Regions from separate parts of the Exiguobacterium sp. s64 genome, predicted to be linked through region 1. Evidence: a T-box and tRNA genes for the amino acid it is inferred to sense, from the RefSeq annotation. Region 1 holds a T-box; the other holds one or more tRNA genes.
The links. A T-box is a leader RNA that pairs with one kind of tRNA and senses whether it is charged. The one in region 1 lies ahead of KNP64_RS00820 (valine--tRNA ligase), so its partner is inferred to be a tRNA-Val.
Positions count from the first base shown of each region.

Region 2: it has a tRNA-Val gene. The T-box ahead of KNP64_RS00820 (valine--tRNA ligase) is inferred to sense a tRNA for this amino acid. The anticodon was not compared.

Region 1 covers NZ_JACSLH010000001.1:155,494-164,317, reverse strand. Annotated here, with positions in the region: gene KNP64_RS00840 (protein adenylyltransferase SelO) at 1-647, shown strand, start outside; gene KNP64_RS00835 (hypothetical protein) at 756-956, shown strand; gene KNP64_RS00830 (hypothetical protein) at 1,157-1,504, opposite strand; gene KNP64_RS00825 (hypothetical protein) at 1,545-2,318, opposite strand; gene KNP64_RS00820 (valine--tRNA ligase) at 2,413-5,064, opposite strand; T-box leader at 5,120-5,340, opposite strand; gene hemL (glutamate-1-semialdehyde 2,1-aminomutase) at 5,388-6,692, opposite strand; gene hemB (porphobilinogen synthase) at 6,689-7,669, opposite strand; gene KNP64_RS00805 (uroporphyrinogen-III synthase) at 7,666-8,382, opposite strand; gene hemC (hydroxymethylbilane synthase) at 8,324-8,824, opposite strand, start outside.
Region 2 covers NZ_JACSLH010000006.1:110,737-119,560, forward strand. Annotated here, with positions in the region: gene KNP64_RS10420 (alanine/glycine:cation symporter family protein) at 1-540, opposite strand, end outside; gene yidD (membrane protein insertion efficiency factor YidD) at 672-941, opposite strand; gene KNP64_RS10430 (pyrroline-5-carboxylate reductase family protein) at 1,147-1,929, shown strand; gene KNP64_RS10435 (DUF554 domain-containing protein) at 1,966-2,670, opposite strand; tRNA gene KNP64_RS10440 (tRNA-Val) at 2,830-2,902, opposite strand; gene KNP64_RS10445 (GNAT family N-acetyltransferase) at 2,989-3,546, opposite strand; gene KNP64_RS10450 (DMT family transporter) at 3,614-3,928, opposite strand; gene KNP64_RS10455 (DMT family transporter) at 3,925-4,269, opposite strand; gene KNP64_RS10460 (TetR/AcrR family transcriptional regulator) at 4,266-4,844, opposite strand; gene KNP64_RS10465 (alpha/beta hydrolase) at 4,970-5,752, shown strand; gene KNP64_RS10470 (aminopeptidase) at 5,794-7,032, opposite strand; gene KNP64_RS10475 (YkvA family protein) at 7,146-7,553, shown strand; gene KNP64_RS10480 (YitT family protein) at 7,641-8,507, shown strand; gene KNP64_RS10485 (putative bifunctional diguanylate cyclase/phosphodiesterase) at 8,607-8,824, shown strand, end outside.

The sequences.
Region 1 (8,824 bases):
ATCACCCGAATACCGTCTTCAGCTCGATCGACCGCGAGGGACGCTACGCCTATGCGAATCAGCCGTATATCGGGTCATGGAACTTGGCCCGCCTCGCCGAGACGTTGCTCCCGCTCCTAGCTGACACACAAGAAACCGCCGTCGATATCGCCAATAAACTGTTGAACGACTACACGGAAACGTATAAAGAAGCATACTTTACTGGCCTCGCCCATAAAATCGGGCTCTACGTCCGAAAAGATGGCGACGATGAACTGACGGATGAATTGCTCCGGCTCATGATGGAGTCTGAGGCTGACTTCACGAACACGTTCCGCGCGCTCACACTCGGCGACACAAATTCGCTTGCCTTTGCTAAGCAAGATGATGGCAAGGCATGGCTGTCCGCTTGGCAAAAACGCCTCGGAGAGCAAGGTCTCCCGGATGAGGACGTCATCCGGCTCATGCGTCAGCATAACCCGGCCGTCATTCCTCGCAACCATCACGTCGAGGCCACCCTCATGGCAGCCGAACGCGGTGACTTCAAGCCGACCCACGCACTGCTCGACGTATTGCGGAAGCCATACGACTACGAAGCCGACTACGGACGCTACGTCTCACCCGGACCGCCGCGGACGTATCCGTATCAGACGTTTTGCGGCACGTGAACCATCTCGCTCGCGCGGGATGGTTTTTTGAAACCTTTTGACACGGGCCACGTAAAATAAACAAAGCAACTTCAGCCTGTACATCCAATGCGAATGGAGTGAAACAAAATGAAGATGACTGTCTTGCTCATGACGATTATCGTCGTGTCCACGTCCTATCTCGTCTACAGTTTTTATTTATCGTTGACGGGTCAGCCGATTCAGCCGCAAGTAACCGGACTCGCAATCGGCGCCTTGCTCACGTCATCTTATTTCGTGACAACCGGTCGCCTCCCGTTTTGGATAGAACCGGAGGAAGAGGACGTATGAAGGTTCTTTATTCCATCTTGCTAGGATTCGGAAGCATCCTGTATGTCGTCTATGCGATGCACCTCTTCCGCATTGACCATCCTCAACCGCTCTTCTTGCATGCTATGATTGCCGCCACTGTATTTGGCATAATCTACATCGAACGCAAACGAAACCCCGAACATCGATGACGATGCTCGGGGTAGTTCTTTTCTATAGACTCATAGTCCGAAATGAATCATGTCCTTCTTGTCTACTTGGGCTTGTGTGATTTTGGAAATAAGTCGATTCAGTTGTTCCGACTCATGCGTGTACATCATCGCTTTGACGACTTGATAGAACAGCGCCAGTGACTCATATGGAATGAGCGTGATCCCGCATTCGTCTAATCCGAATCCAGGACGGTCATAGGAGTGGAAATACGTGCGCATCTCGTTCAGCTCCTCGATAAACTCATCCACCCACTCCCCATCCACCGAGACACAATCGAAGTGTTCAGGTGTATACGTATCATATGATGATTGACGATTTGTTGAATCCAATACACCGAATTCGTGTGTGTAGGGCATGGCATTCCCTCCTCTTGAATAGTTGATGTCACAAGTATGATCAGTTCATCGGAAAATCCACCGACCACGCCTCTGGTAGCGAGTCCGAGAGGTCGAGCAACACCTCTTCCGACACATTGCCCGTCACGACGATGAGCTTGCCCTGGTCTACGTAAAACAAGCCGTTCCCTTCCGGTTGATTCAAGCGATACCGTTCATTTGAATCGTCTCGCCGGTCAATCAATTCTCCGTCTGCCACACTGGACGCATCGGTCACTAAAATCGTGATGCATTGCGTCTCATCATACAACGTCCACATCTCCACCGGCCGCTCGAGCTGACTCATCTCGAAGTTGGCGACAAACAGCTCTTCTTCAGGCAAGTCCAACCCGTGTCGGACTTTTTCGGCCGCCTCGGGAATCGTAAAGTTTTGAATCCCGTGCAACCCCCACTCCTCGTCCCGTGAATAGTTGAACACGCCAAACGAATCGTCGCGGTTTGGTAACTTAATGGCAATGAGCCCGAGATCATCGATGACGGTTTCATAGATTACACCGTCTCTCGCTGGTCGCTCGGACGTACCATCTGTATATTGAAGTGTGTATTGGGCCGTGACCGCATCAACTAATCGAACGGTCCCTTTTGGCACGTCCTCAATCATCGAGCCGAACACTTCTTTGTCCGTCGTTACGGGAATATCTTTGGAAGACGTCTCTTCTGCACTTTCATTAATTGTCACTCCTGATTCCGTCGGTTCGATCGGTTCAGCTCGTTCCGCCACACACCCACTCAGTCCCATAACTGCCAAACTTAACATCATTCCGATTCGTCTCATGTCACACCACCTTTATATCGTCTCCTCTCCTAAATTCCACCAAACGACAAAAAAACCTTCTTCGGAGAACAAGTCTCCAAAGAAGGTTGATTCATTATTTACGCAACTCTTCCAAACGGGCACGGACTGCGTCACGCTTGTCGAGGTAGTCTTTCTCTTTCGCCTTCTCTTCGTCGATGACGTGAGCCGGTGCCTTGCCAGTGAAGCCTGGGTTGCCGAGTTTCTTCTGAACGCGCTCGACTTCCTTCTCGTACTTCGCCACTTCTTTTTCAAGACGGGCGATTTCTTCCTCAAAGTTGATGAGGTCGGCGAGCGGGATGAACAACTCCGCACCCGTCATGATGGCCGACATCGACTTATCAGGAGCCGCCAAGCCGCGTCCGATTTCGAGCTCGGTCGCGTTCGTGAACTTGCCGATCGTCGCTTCGTTTTCGCTCAAGTAACCTTGCGTCGTGTCGTCACTTGTCGCGATGAAGAGCTGAATCGGTTTCGACATCGGGGCGTTCACTTCCGAACGAATGTTACGGACCGAACGGATGACGTTCATGACCGCTTCAAACGCTGGTACCGAGTCCGCGAAGTGGAGCTCGTCGCGACGTGTCGGGTAGCTCGCACGGACGATCGAGTCGCCTTCGTGCGGCAAGTGCTGCCAGATTTCCTCTGTGAGGAACGGCATGAACGGATGCATGAGACGCATGATTGAGTCGAGCGTGTATGCGAGCACAGAACGTGTCGTCGCTTTCGCTGCCTCGTCCTCACCGTAGAGCGTGAGTTTCGCCATCTCGATGTACCAGTTACAGAACTCTTCCCAAATGAAGTTGTACAAGTAACGGCCGGCTTCGCCGAACTCGTACTTGTCGACGAGACGCGTCACTTGGTCGATCGTGTCGTTCAAGCGTGTGAGAATCCACTTGTCGGCGAGCGTCTTCTCACCTGACAAATCGATATCCTCATACTTCATGCCGTCCATGTTCATGAGGGCGAAACGGCTCGCGTTCCAAATCTTGTTCGCGAAGTTCCATGTCGATTCGATCTTCTCCCAATAGAAGCGAAGGTCGTTCCCTGGTGTCGATCCTGTAAGGAGGAACCAGCGGAGCGAGTCCGCGCCGTATTGGTCGATGACTTCCATCGGGTCGACGCCGTTTCCGAGCGATTTCGACATTTTGCGGCCTTCCGAGTCGCGGATGAGACCGTGGATGAGCACGTCGTTGAACGGCTGCTTCCCAGTGAACTCGAGCGATTGGAAGATCATGCGCGATACCCAGAAGAAGATGATGTCGTAACCCGTGACGAGCGCGCTCGTCGGGAAGTAACGTTTGAAGTCTGCTGAGTCCGTGTCCGGCCAGCCCATCGTCGAGAACGGCCAGAGCGCTGACGAGAACCATGTGTCGAGCACGTCTTCGTCTTGGTGCCAGTTCTCACTGTCCGCCGGTGCTTCTTTACCTACATAGACTTCACCCGTCTCATTGTGGTACCACGCCGGGATACGGTGGCCCCACCAGAGTTGACGGCTGATACACCAATCGCGGATGTTCTCCATCCAACGGAGGTATGTGCCTTCGAACCGCTCTGGGACGAAGTTGACTTTCGTATCGTCATGTCCTTGCGCTTCGAGCGCTGCTTTCGCGAGCGGCTCCATGTCGACGAACCACTGTTTCGAAAGATAAGGCTCGATGACCGCGCCTGAACGTTCCGAGTGACCGACCGAGTGCGTGTGCGGCTCGATTTTGACGAGCGTGCCGTCTGCTTCTAGGTCTTTGACGAGTTGCTTGCGGCATTCGAAGCGGTCGAGCCCTTCGTACTTGCCGGCGTTCTCGTTCATCTTGCCGCCTTCATCCATGACGAGGATGCGCGGGAGCTCGTGGCGGTTCCCGATCTCAAAGTCGTTCGGGTCGTGCGCCGGTGTGATCTTGACGCAACCTGTACCGAACTCCATGTCGACGTAGTCGTCGGCAACGATCGGGATCTCACGGTTCATGACCGGAAGCATGATCGTCTTGCCGACGAGGTGCGCGTAACGCTCATCTTTCGGGTTGACGGCAACGGCCGTATCGCCGAGCATCGTCTCTGGACGCGTCGTCGCGATCTCGATGTGGCCTGAGCCGTCAGCGAGCGGATACTTCATGTGGTAGAATGCGCCTTCGACTTCTTGATAGATGACTTCGATGTCCGAGACGGCTGTCTTTTGCGCCGGGTCCCAGTTGACGATATACTCGCCACGGTAAATCAAGCCCTTCTCATAGAGACGGACGAACACTTCTTGGACCGCTTTCGAGAGTCCTTCGTCGAGCGTGAAACGCTCACGTGAGTAGTCGAGACCGAGACCAAGTTTTGACCACTGGGCACGGATTGTGTCCGCGTACTCGTCTTTCCATTCCCACGTCTTCTCGAGGAACTTCTCGCGTCCGAGGTCGTAACGCATGATGCCGTCTTCACGGAGTTTCTGTTCGACTTTCGCTTGCGTCGCGATACCGGCGTGATCCATTCCTGGGAGCCAAAGGACGTCATAGCCTTGCATGCGCTTGAGGCGCGTCAATAAGTCTTGGAGCGTCGTGTCCCACGCGTGTCCGAGGTGAAGTTTCCCCGTTACGTTCGGTGGCGGGATGACGATCGTGTACGGCTGTTTTGAATCGTCCTCGTCCGCTTTGAATACGTCGTTCTCTAACCAGTAGTCATACCATTTCGCTTCCGTCGCACTTGGATCGTACTTCGTCGGCATGGTGATTTCGTTTGTCTCGTTGGCCATATGCCCAACCTCCTCTAATAATGTGGACAAAAAAACGGCTACTCTCGTCCTTAACGCTAAGGACGAAAGAAGCCGTATCTTCCGCGGTACCACCTTAGTTCGCCAACAGGTGGCGCCCTCAAAATCGAATAACGGTCGATGGACCGGACCTTCCTACTTCGTTCAAAAGGTCAGCTCCGAGGCGACTTCCGCACCATCCTTCGCGGCCTCGCACCAAGTGGCCGCGTCTCTGAAAAAGGATGTCGATTGCGTACTATTCCTCATCGTAGCTTTTGTTCGTATCTGTTAAACAATTGTAGCGACAGAAGATGTTTCCGTCAAGATTACAATGAAAACTCTTGTTGCAGCTCTTTGAACGTCGCGTCGACCGCTGCGAGCGTCAAGTCGATATCTTCGTCCGTGTGCACGGTCGAGAGGAACAATCCTTCGAACTGTGACGGTGGCAAGAACACGCCGCGCGCCGCCATCTTCTGATAGTAAGCGCGGAACAAGTCGAGGTTCGCCGTCTTCGCCTTCTCGAAGTTCGTTACTTTCTCGTTCGTGAAGAAGAATCCGAACATCGATCCGGCCCGGTTTGTGTCGTGCGGGATGTTATACTTTTCGGCCGCTTTCGTGTAGCCTTCGGCGAGACGGTCCGCTTTGCGTTCGAACTCGGCGTAGTGCTCAGGCTTGAGTTGCGACAGCGTCGTGTAGCCGGCGATCATCGCGAGCGGGTTCCCCGAGAGCGTCCCCGCCTGGTAAATCGGTCCTTGCGGCGCGATTTTTTCCATGATCTCGCGTTTCCCGCCATAGGCACCGACCGGAAGGCCGCCGCCGATGACTTTTCCGAGGCACGTCAAATCCGGCGTCACGTCGAAGTAACCTTGGGCACAGTTGTAGCCGACCCGGAACCCGGTCATGACCTCGTCAAAGATGAGGAGCGCGCCGTATTGTTCCGTGATCTCGCGGAGTCCTTCAAGGAATCCAGGTTGCGGTGGCACGAAGCCCATGTTGCCGGCCGCCGGTTCGACGATGACCCCAGCGATGTCGTCGCCGAACTTCTCGAACGCGACGCGGAGGGCATTCAAGTCGTTGTACGGCACCGTGAGCGTCTGGCTCGCCAAGTCTTTCGGCACGCCCGGTGAGTCCGGGAGACCGAGCGTCGCGACGCCCGAACCGGCCTTGATGAGGAGCGAGTCGCCGTGACCGTGGTAGCAACCTTCGAACTTCAAGATTTTCGTCTTGCCCGTGTAGCCGCGTGCGAGGCGGAGTGCCGCCATCGTCGCTTCCGTACCCGAGTTGACCATGCGCACCATCTCGATCGATGGGACGCGCTCGATAACGAGCTCGGCCATTTTCGTCTCGAGCTCGGTCGGTGTCCCGAACGTCCAGCCTTTCTCGGCTTGCTCTTGAATCGCCTTCGTGACGACAGGGTCGCGGTGTCCGAGGATGAGTGGTCCCCATGAGAGGACGTAATCGATATATTCGTTGCCATCGATGTCGTAGACGCGTGATCCTTCACCGCGTTCAGCGAAGATTGGCGTCATGCCGACTGATTTATAGGCACGGACCGGGCTGTTCACCCCGCCCGGCATGAGCGGACGTGCTTGTTCGAACGCCGCTTCTGAGTGTGTTTGTTTGTAGGTCATGCGTAGTCTCCTTCCAAATAACGACAGACGTCTTTTGCGAAATACGTGACGATGAGGTCCGCACCGGCCCGTTTGAAGCCGACCATCGTCTCCATGACGATGCGTTGCTCATCGACCCAGTCGTTCAAAGCAGCCGCTTTGACCATCGCATACTCCCCGCTCACGTTATAGGCCACGATCGGCATATCGAGCGAGTCGCGCATGTCGCGGATGATGTCCATGAATGCGAGCGCCGGTTTGACGATCATGAAGTCGGCGCCTTGCTCAACGTCTGATTGAGATTCCCGGAACGCTTCGCGACGGTTGGCCGGATCCATCTGATAGCCTTTGCGGTCGCCTTCGCCAGGTGCCGATTGGGCCGCGTCACGGAACGGTCCGTAGTACGCCGATGCGTATTTGACGCCGTAGCTCATGATCGGGATATGGTTGAATCCGTTTTGGTCGAGTCCTTCACGGATGGCGGCGACAAAACCGTCCATCATCGAGCTCGGCGCGATGATGTCAGCGCCGGCTTGCGCTTGCGTGATCGCTGTCTGCACGTGAAGCGGTAGCGACGCGTCGTTATCGACGTCACCGTTCTTCACGATGCCACAATGGCCCGTCGACGTGTATTCACAGAGGCACGTATCAGCGATGATCGTGAGCTGTGGCGCCCACTCTTTTACTTTGCGGATCGCTTCTTGGACGATGCCGTGGTCGTGATACGCTTCCGAACCTTCCGGGTCTTTATGTTCCGGCACGCCGAACAAGAGCACCGATTGAATGCCGAGGTCGACAATCTCGTTGATTTCGTCTTCGAGACGGTCGAGCGAGAAGTTGAAGACGCCCGGCATCGAGCTGACTTCGCGTTTAATGTCTGTCCCTTCGATGATGAAGAGCGGGTAAATTAAATCTTCTTTCCGAACATGATTTTCACGTACGAGTGCACGCATCGACTTCGATGAACGAAGGCGACGGTGACGGTCAAACTGGTTCATGAAAAATCCTCCCCTATACACTGTATTAATGCATCCATAGTATAACACTCAGGCACTCGGACCGGTAACGTCGACACTTCCCGGACGGCGCGCTCGGTCACTTCACCGATGGCGTACCACGTCCCGTGGAAGTGTTCAAGGTACGGCGTGATCGCCTGGACGGCGGACGGGCTGAGGACGAGGAGCGCGTCCACGTTCTTGAGCGCCTCGACTTCCGTCTCTGTCAGTTCACGGCCGATCGTCTCATAGACGACCCAGTCGTGGACGTTTTCGAGTTGTGTCATATGTGCCGTGTTCGCCAAGTCGCCCCGGGCGAACAAGACGACCTCGTCTGCTGTTACGACGTCCGCGAGGTCGCGGAACAGCGCCTCGCCCGTGAACGTCTTCGGCATGAGTGCGACGGTGAAGCCCTCGCCCTCGAGTGCTTGTTTCGTCATTTCCCCGACGGCCGCGACTTTGACGTCGCGCGGGACGTCACGGAGCGCCGGTACCGCCGTTTGGCTCGTCACGACGAGCCAATCGAACCGGTGAATCGGTATCTGGCTGTGCGTCAATCTCGTCTCGATGAGCGGGACGTGATGCACGGAAAGACCGCTCGCGGCGAGTCGGGCTCTCTGCGAAGCGGTCAATCGTTTTGTCCCTGTGTACCAGACGTCACGCATTGACCGAGGCGAGAATTTCGCGCCCGCCGCGTCCAAGAAGATCGTCTGCAACCTCGTTCCCGAGTGCGACCGCGTCAGTCGACGTCTTCGTCACACGGAGCACTTCTTTCCCGTCGACCGAGGCGATGAGGCCCGTCAGTGTCACGTCGTCCCCGTCGACCGTCGCATAACCGCCGACCGGAACGTGGCAGCTGCCTTCGATCGCCTTGAGGAACGTCCGCTCCGCCGTCGCCACTTTCGCCGTCACGTCGTCATGCAGGAGTTGCAAGACGTTCGTCACTTCAGCGTCGTCTTTCCGGCTTTCGATGGCGAGAACGCCTTGACCGACGGCCGGAACCATCATGTCAGCGTCAAGCGCTTCGAAGTCGACGCGGTCCGTCCAACCCATGCGTTCGAGCCCGGCTTTGGCGAGCAAGATGGCGTTGAAGTTTTCCGTCTCAAGTTTTTTGAGGCGTGTGTCGATGTTGCCGCGGATCCATTGAATCTCGAAGTC
Region 2 (8,824 bases), on a different contig from region 1:
AAACGTCGTCTTGAGCGCCATCGCCACCGAATTCGTCTGTACCCCGTTTCCAATCCCGAACGCCGCGAGGGAAGCGAACCCCGCGAAGGCGACAGCGAGCCAGCGCTGTTTCAAGCCGCGCTCCAAGTAATACATTGGTCCCCCAGCCATTTGTCCCCGCTCATCAGTGACCCGATATTTGACCGCGAGCACGGCTTCCGCGTATTTGGTCGCCATTCCGAAGAAACCGGATACCCACATCCAGACGATCGCGCCTGGCCCACCGAGCACGACGGCCGTCGCGACCCCAACGATATTCCCCGTACCGACCGTAGCCGCGAGCGCGGTCATGAGTGCTTGGAAGTGACTGATGTCCCCTTTCGATGACTTGTCCTGATTTTTAGAGAATGCGAGCTTCAGTGCGTAAGGCAACTTCGTGATTTGAATTCCCCCGAGACGTACCGTCAAATAAATGCCTGTCCCCACAAGCAAAATCAATAACGGTGGTCCCCACACAAAGTTTGAGATCGTACCGATGAGTTCACTGAACGATTGACCCATGTTGTATTCCCCTTTCCCCGTATGTAATGAGTACATCTCTATTTTTTCAGAATACTTAGAAGATTGTCAAAAGTATTGTGATAAAACAAGTCAGAGAAAGAGGGGCTGTATCTAAAACAGCGAGCCGTCGATTAGACGTCTCGCTGAGATGGGGGTTTTTCACGTTGTAACGGCGCCTTCCAATCGAACTCGTCCGGCACGTAGTCGAGCCCGCCCGAATGGAACGGTTGGCAACGCATGAGCCGGCGCGTCGTCAAATAACCACCTTTGAGTGCACCATGTTTCTCGATCGCCTCGATCCCATAATGCGAACAACTCGGATAAAACCGACACGTCGGTGGTTTCCACGGAGAAATGAAGCGTTGATACCCTTGAATCCCCCGGACTAACACTCGTTTCACGTTTCATCGCCTCCTGATTGATTACTGCCATGATAGCTCGACCGGTTCGACTTGTCATCCGTGACGTCTGCGACAATCCAGTGACAAGACGGTGTCACGTTTTTCCTTTGTTTTACAATTTGAGCACGAGAGGCGCTATTTGACGTATCATTTGTTATGATAGGCAACATGTACACGACCGAATCTATATGAAGAGGTGACGATTATGAATATTTTAATGGTAGGAGCAGGATCGATGAGCGAGTCACTCGTCCGCGGATGGTTAGCCTCAGGCCTGTCTCCTGAACAAATCACGATGACGAACCGGAGTGACCGGACACGTCTTACAGAACTTCACACTGAGCTGGGCGTGCAAATCGTCGACGAAGAGGATGTCAACGCGTATGACATCGTCGTCCTTGCGATGCAACCGGACGGAGTGCTTCCATATGTAAGCTCGAAGACGTGGACCACACCGCTCCTCGTTTCCGTAGCGGCTCATATCGAACCGAGCGAAATTGAAGAGGCGTCAGGTCTCCCTGCCGTCTGCGCGATGCCGAATACGCCAGTGGCTTATCAAAACGGGATGACCGGGCTCTGGTTCGGACCCGAGACCGATGATACGGTCCGTGAAAAGGCGACGGCTTTGTTTGAGCGTGTTGGTCGTACAGCTGTGACTGATGCGAAGACGATGTCGGCCTTTATGGCCGCCGCCGGTTGCAGCCCCGCTTTCTTTTACGAGATTGTCGGGTCGATGACACCGGTCTTGACGGAAGCAGGATTTGACGAAACGACGGCCCGTCAAATCGTCGCCCAAGCGATGAAAGGATCAGCTGAGCTTCTCCTCCATGAGACACGGCCGACGAACGACTTGATCGCAGATGTGGCCGCGCCGGACGGTCCGACCGATCGGGGTGTCGGTGTGCTTCGCTCGCGCGATTTAGCAGACGTCATGGCTTCTGCCCTTCGCGAAAGTGCGAGAGAAGAAGTCGAACAACCGAAGAATTGAAAAAATCCGAGAAACGCATCGCGTCTCTCGGATTTTTTATTGGACGATATGTAAAATCGAGACGATGACCGCGACCATCAAAATCCCCGGCAATAGATTCGCGACGCGAATCCGAGTGATGCCGACCAAATTTAAACCGATCGCGACGATCATGACGCCGCCGGTCGCTGTCATTTCTAAAATAAAGTCATCCATGAGCGATTCCGGGATAAACTTCATGATTTGGATGGCGAGCAAGGCGATTGCTCCTTGGTATAAGAGAACCGGGACGGCCGAGAACATGACCCCAATCCCTAGCGTCGAGCTAAGGACGAGTGCCGTGAAGCCGTCAATCAATCCTTTTGTATAGAGGACATCATGGTCCCCGCGCAATCCACTGTCGAGTGCGCCGATGACGGCCATCGCCCCGATGACGAAGATGAGCGTCGCCGTGATGAAGCCTTCGGCGATACTCGACTTGCTCTTACCGCCGAGTCGGCGTTCCAATTGATAGCCGACCTCGTTCAACTTCTCATCAAGCTTCCACCATTCACCGAGCGCCGCCCCGATGACGAGACTGCCGATGACGATTAAAAAGTTCTCACTCTTCATCCCCATTTGAATCCCCAGCAAGACGACGGCGAGACCGATGGCTGCGGTGACCGTCTCTTTCATTCGTTCGGGGATGCGGTGAAATAAAAGTCCAAGTAATGTGCCAATCACGATCAACGTCGCGTTGACGATTGTTCCGGTTAAGACCATTGTAATATTCCCCGTTTCTGTATGTAATGAGAGGAATATACCAACTGTTTATGTAGACTGTCAATTGAAAGAAAAACAAAAAAAAAGCCACTTCTCGCAAGAAGTGGCGTCGCGGAAACCCACGTTCCTATGGGTTTCGCATCGGGTTTGGCACCCAAGTGATTCTGACTGGGCTCGAACCAGCGACCTCTACCCTGTCAAGGTAGCGCTCTCCCAGCTGAGCTACAGAATCAGGTCGTGTCCTCTCTTAAGGACACTATTAATATATCAAGAAACTAATGCCTTGGCAACTGTTTTTTAAAACTTTTTTACTTTTTTTCAACGCGTTATTTCTTCCCGTTTCATATGGCGGCATAACCGCTCTAAATCACCGGCATATACTGAGACGAGCATGCCTTGATATTCAGTGTCACGGTCCCAATGCAGTCCGTTCGCTTTCGCGACTCGTTGCGATGGGACGTTATCCGGATGAATCAAGGAAATGATCTCTTTCTCACCTTCTTCGAACGCATGACGCATGAGACGAGCCGCTGCCTCGCGTCCGTAGCCCATATGCCAATGCTTCGGCGCCAACCAATATCCGACTTCAAGTTCAATCGTGCCGTCGAGTTCATGGAGCAACGTGCCGGCATGACCAATCGGCTCGTCATTTTCATGCGACATCAATTTGAGCAACCCGGTTTGACGACCCGTCTGATAGCGGGCCAACTGGCGCTCGAACCACTCGATCGTCTGTTCATCCGTATATGGCTTTCCGTCCGGGCTAATAAAACGCATCACGCGCGGATCTTGGAGTAGCGATTTCACGAAATAAAAATCAGCAATCGTGTAAGGTTCGAGTCGTAGACGCTCGGATTGCAGTTTGATATGACTCATCGTCCCCGCCCCTTTCGTTCACAGTCTGAACTATTCAATTCCCGTTTTTATTCGAAGCTAATCCTGATCACGCGACAACTTTCAATCCGATGACGCTTCCGATAATAAGCAATAAGAAGAAGATACGCCACCGGTCCCGGGATTCGTTCAAGTACAGCATGCCGAGCACGACCCCGCCGGCCGCCCCAATCCCGACCCAAATCGAATACGCCAATCCGAGCGGGAGCGTCTCGAGCGAACGCGACAACAAATAAAAGCTTAAGGCAAACGTTCCAACCGACAAGATCGACCATTTAACAATCTGATAGCCTTTTGATTTACCCATCCAAAAGACGGCCATCATCTCAGCAAGACCCGCACCAATCAAAAATACCCAACTCATGCCGACTCACCTCCCGTCACTTGTTTCAGTCCGACCACACCGATCAGAAGTGTGATGATAAAGACGAGCTTCATCCCGGTGAGCGCCTCGTCGAACAAGAGCGCCCCGACGATGACCGTTCCGACGGCTCCGATGCCGGTAAAGACGGCGTACCCCGTCCCGGCCGGTAAGGTGCGGAACGACATCGCCAACAATCCAAAACTCACAATCAATAATAGAATCGTCATCACGCTCGGACCGAGCACCGTGAACCCGTTCGACAGCTTCATCGTCGTCGCCCAAACAATTTCGAGCAGACCGGCGAGCACGAGCCAAACCCAGGCTAGTTGATCTTGTTTCATGTCCAACCGACTCCCTTCTTGAAAATCGTGAATGCGGCCCGTTGCCGTTTGACGCGATTCGTCTCAAGCGTGAAGAGCGAAAGAAGCGCCCCGTCTAGAAAACAATAGTACGCGTCATACACGTTCTCGAGTGACTGTTCGGGTAAGGCCCCTTGCTCCATCGCCAATCGAAACTGTTCTTTCTCGAACGCTTGCAGTTCCGTCTCGACCGAACCGAGCGTCGTCTCGATGAATGATCGCAACTCGGGCGGTGGGACGAGCAACATCCGCTTCGTCAGCATCCATGTCTCCTCTTCTTCAAAGAAGCGAATCAACGCCTCGACGATCGCCTCGATCCGCTCGAGCGGCGCAGCGTCAACGGAAGCGTCCCGTGCCTCCTGCCAGATGTGTGCATAACGGTTCCCCATGTCCTCGACGACTTGCTTGAACAGTTGTTCTTTCCCTTCGATATGGGCGTATAGCGACGCCTTTTTGATGCCGACATCCTCAGCGAGAGAGGCGAGCGACAAGCCTTCATATCCTTCAAGCGCAAACCGGCGCCGCGCCGCCAGTTCGATTCGTTGTTTCGTATTCATCACAGATCGTCCCCTTTCTCTCTCACCACCTTACCTAACGAACGGTAGGTAGTCAAGTGCGCGGATTGCATTCCCCGGTTCCACCCGGCAAAATGGAGACAGTTGATGGGAAAGGAGCGCTTTATATGCTTGAGCAATTCAGCTTTACGTTACCGACCGAGACGACACGCGGACGGAAACGAATCGTCCGTGTCTATCGTCCCGACTTCGTGTCGGCTGACGAGCGGATCCCGGTCCTCTATATGCACGACGGTCAAAACGTGTTCGACGGCAAGACCGCCACGATCGGCGAAGGTTGGTCAATCGACCGCCACATCGAGGACTTGCAATTGCCGCTCATGGTCGTCGCCATCGCGAGTGCCCCGGACTGGCTCGACCGCTACGATGAGTATTCGTTTTATGAGGATGAGATGCTATACCGGCGGATTGGACCGGAACTCGCCAAGACACGGCCTACGCTCGGGGGTAAAGGGCGTGCTTACGCCGACTGGCTCATGCAAGAGTTGAAGCCGTGGATTGATGAACGCTACGCGACCGACCCGGACGACGTCGGCGTGATGGGCAGCTCGATGGGCGGGGTCATCTCGCTCCATATGATGACGGCCTATCCGTCCATCCGGCGCGTCGGCTCGCTCTCGACAGCCGCTTGGGCCAATCTCGACTCCCTCATTCGGGATGTGAAGCAGGCCGATGTGACGGCGCGTCTCTATATGGACATCGGGACGAACGAGACGAGCGGACCGATCACGCCCGAGGATTACCTCTATACGAACGCGAAACTCGTCGAGACGGTCGCGCGAACAGGGATCGCCTTCCGCTATGAAGTCGAGCCCGGTGCCGTCCACAATGAAATCGCGTGGCGGCGTCGGCTACCGAACGCCCTCGCCTTCCTCTATGAATTGACATAAAAAAGAGACGAATTCCACAAAGGGATTCGTCTCTTGCTTGATTAAATGACCCAGTTGCCGTCACGCATGATGGCTTCGCGTGAACCGTCTTCGAGTTCGCCGTCGATGTTCATCTCGGCCGAGCCGATCATGAAGTCGACATGTGTCATCGAGTCGTTCGCACCGTTCTCGGCGAGCTCTTCGGCTGACATTTGCGGTCCGCCTTCGAGACATGTCGAGTACGCGCGTCCGAGCGCCAAGTGACACGATGCGTTTTCGTCGAACAACGTGTTATAGAAAAGGAGACCCGAGTTCGAGATTGGTGAGTCGTCCGGCACGAGCGCGACTTCTCCGATACGACGCGCCCCTTCATCGAGGTTCAACAACTCATCGAGTGCCTGTTGGCCTTGTTTCGCTTCCGCCTTCACGACTTTCCCGCCTTCGAACCAGAGCGTGAATCCATCGATCAAGTTGCCGCTATAGCTGAGCGGTTTCGTGCTCGACACGTGTCCTTCGACCGAATCTTTATCGGCGAGCGTGAACACTTCTTCGGTCGGCATGTTGGCGATGAAATCGACACCGTCGATGTTCGGACCGCCGCCGCCAAGGAAGACGTGCTTCTTCGGCAAGCCGATCGTCAATTCCGTGCCCGGTGCTTTGTAATGGAGCTTCGTGTACTTCTTGTTCGTGAGTAACGTCGCGCGTTCACGGAGCGATGCGTCATGCGTATCCCACGCTGCGACGACATCCGGTTGGTCCATGCGCGTCGCTTCGAAAATCGCTTTCCAAAGGGCTGGTACGGCGTCTTCACGGTCTGGGAAGACTTTCTTCGCCCATGCTTCCGAAGCGCCAGCAACGATTGACCAGCTGACATTGTCGCTCATGACATATTTGCGCCATTTCGCGAGCGCCACGCCGGCAGCACGGTTCGAGTCCGCGATGCGTGACGACTCAACGCCGTTCAGTGCGTCCGGGTCGTCGCTGACGATCGATAGGAACGCCGTCTTCTCTTCGGCCAATTGCTCAAAGCGGGCCTTGAGCCATTCCGGGTATTCTTTGAAAGCATCCGCCGGGGCGTTGAAGTAACGGACTTTCGTCGTCTCTTCGTCGCTCCAGTTGACATATACTTGTTTCGCGCCAGCTGCGTAAGCTGCTTTCACGATTTGACGGACGAGCGGTGCTTGGCTAATATCAGCTCGGACTTCGAGCTGTTGGCCCGGCTGAATGTTGACGCCTTTTTTGACGGCAAGCTCAGCGTAGCGGGCAAATTCTGCCTCAGTCGGCATGGTTACAGTAGACATATGTACAGTTCCTCCTTTTTCACTTATTTCTATTTTCTTAAATTTTCGGAAAAGTTGCAACCAAATCGCAAAAACGGGCATATTAGTAGATGAAGACAGAAGGAGGAATATACATGTCAGATTGGAAAACAACGTACACACACTTTTTAACGAGCGCGACCGAGGACTATACCGACAATGAAACATTAGGTGACCTTTTGGTCCAAGGCGAACTCGCTCTCGCTAAAGTGACGGTCGACGTCGCTTCAAACGAGATTAGCAATATCGAGCGAGAAGAAGAACTGACGCTCTACTTCCAAATGAAACAGTTACTCAACATGTTGCGTGCCGTCTATAATCACCAGTTCGAGATGCAGCCGGACAAACAACATGCCCTCGTTGCGGCCGTCTTATACTTCGTATCCCCATTCGATGCGATTCCGGACGACGCCCCACTCGGCTTATTCGATGACGCTCAAGTCATCGATTACGTGCATGAACAGCTCGCAAGCGATATCGACCGCTTCCACAACGAATTGTAATCGTTCGGCGCTTGAAATTCCTCCACCATCGGAGTACGCTTGAGTGAGTTTATTTCAAAGGGGGCGTATGGCGCCTAGCCATCATCTATGTACGCAAAATCAAGAAAACGAATCGCCGTCGAGACGACTTTGTTCATCATCGCCGGAACGATTCTACAATCGATCTTTGTCGGCTTATTGCTCAAACCAAACGAGATCGGGACCGGGGGCATCGTCGGGATCACCTTGATCATCAACGAGCTGTTCGGCACACCGATCGGATTCACGCAACTCGTGTTGAATATCCCACTCTTTATCGTCGGGATTAAATATCTGGGGAAACGGTTCATTCTCATGACCGGGCTCGTCGTCGTCTTATCATCTATCTTGATCGATACGTTGCCCGTGCTCATCCCGCCGACCCCGCTCGATGACCCGCTCGTCGCCTCGGTGTTCAGTGGGATCGTTTCCGGCCTCGGGCTCGCCCTGCTGTTATTCGCAGGCGCTTCGACCGGAGGACTCGACATTCTCGGGAAAGTCATTTATACGAACAACCGGAACTTATCACTCCCGAAAATCTTTTTGACACAAGATATCATCGTCTATATCCTCGTGTTCATCACGTTCGACATTAAAGCGGTCATGTATGCGCTCGTCCTCAGTTTCGTCCGGTCGCGGACGTTGTTGACGATTCACCGGTTCTTCTCGGCGCAAAAGCAGTGTTTCATCATCTGTAAGAAAGCCGATGAAATCAACCTCGTCATCAAGCAGAACTTGAAACGCGGCGTCACGATTATGGACGCGACCGGCGGTTACTCGAACGACTCGAAGAAGATGTTGTATGTCGTCATCCAAAACAACGAAATACCAAAACTGCGTCAAATCGTCTCAGAGATTGATTCAGAAGCGTTCGTCACCGTCTCCGAAATCGATTCGGTCGTCGGTAACTTCAAAGAGCATTCGTATACACTTTAATCGACAGCAACTTGCTGTCGATTTTTTGTGTAACAAACGCATGAACAATCCGATAATAATGGTGGGCCTCTTAGACATATACAGAAGGAGGTGCATGAGTTGACCAACCACTCGTTGCGCCAAACAGTCCCCGCTTTGCTCGTCGGGACCTTTTTTCTCGGACTTTTATTGATTCTGTTCACCCCTTACGCCTTGAGGGAGACGAGTTTGTTCGTCTATTTCACGGCGGTCACTCTCATCGCGACCGTCTTTAGCGCGACGGCCGTGTTTCAAAATCGCGGGATGCGACGCTACATCCATTTACTGATTAGCGCCGG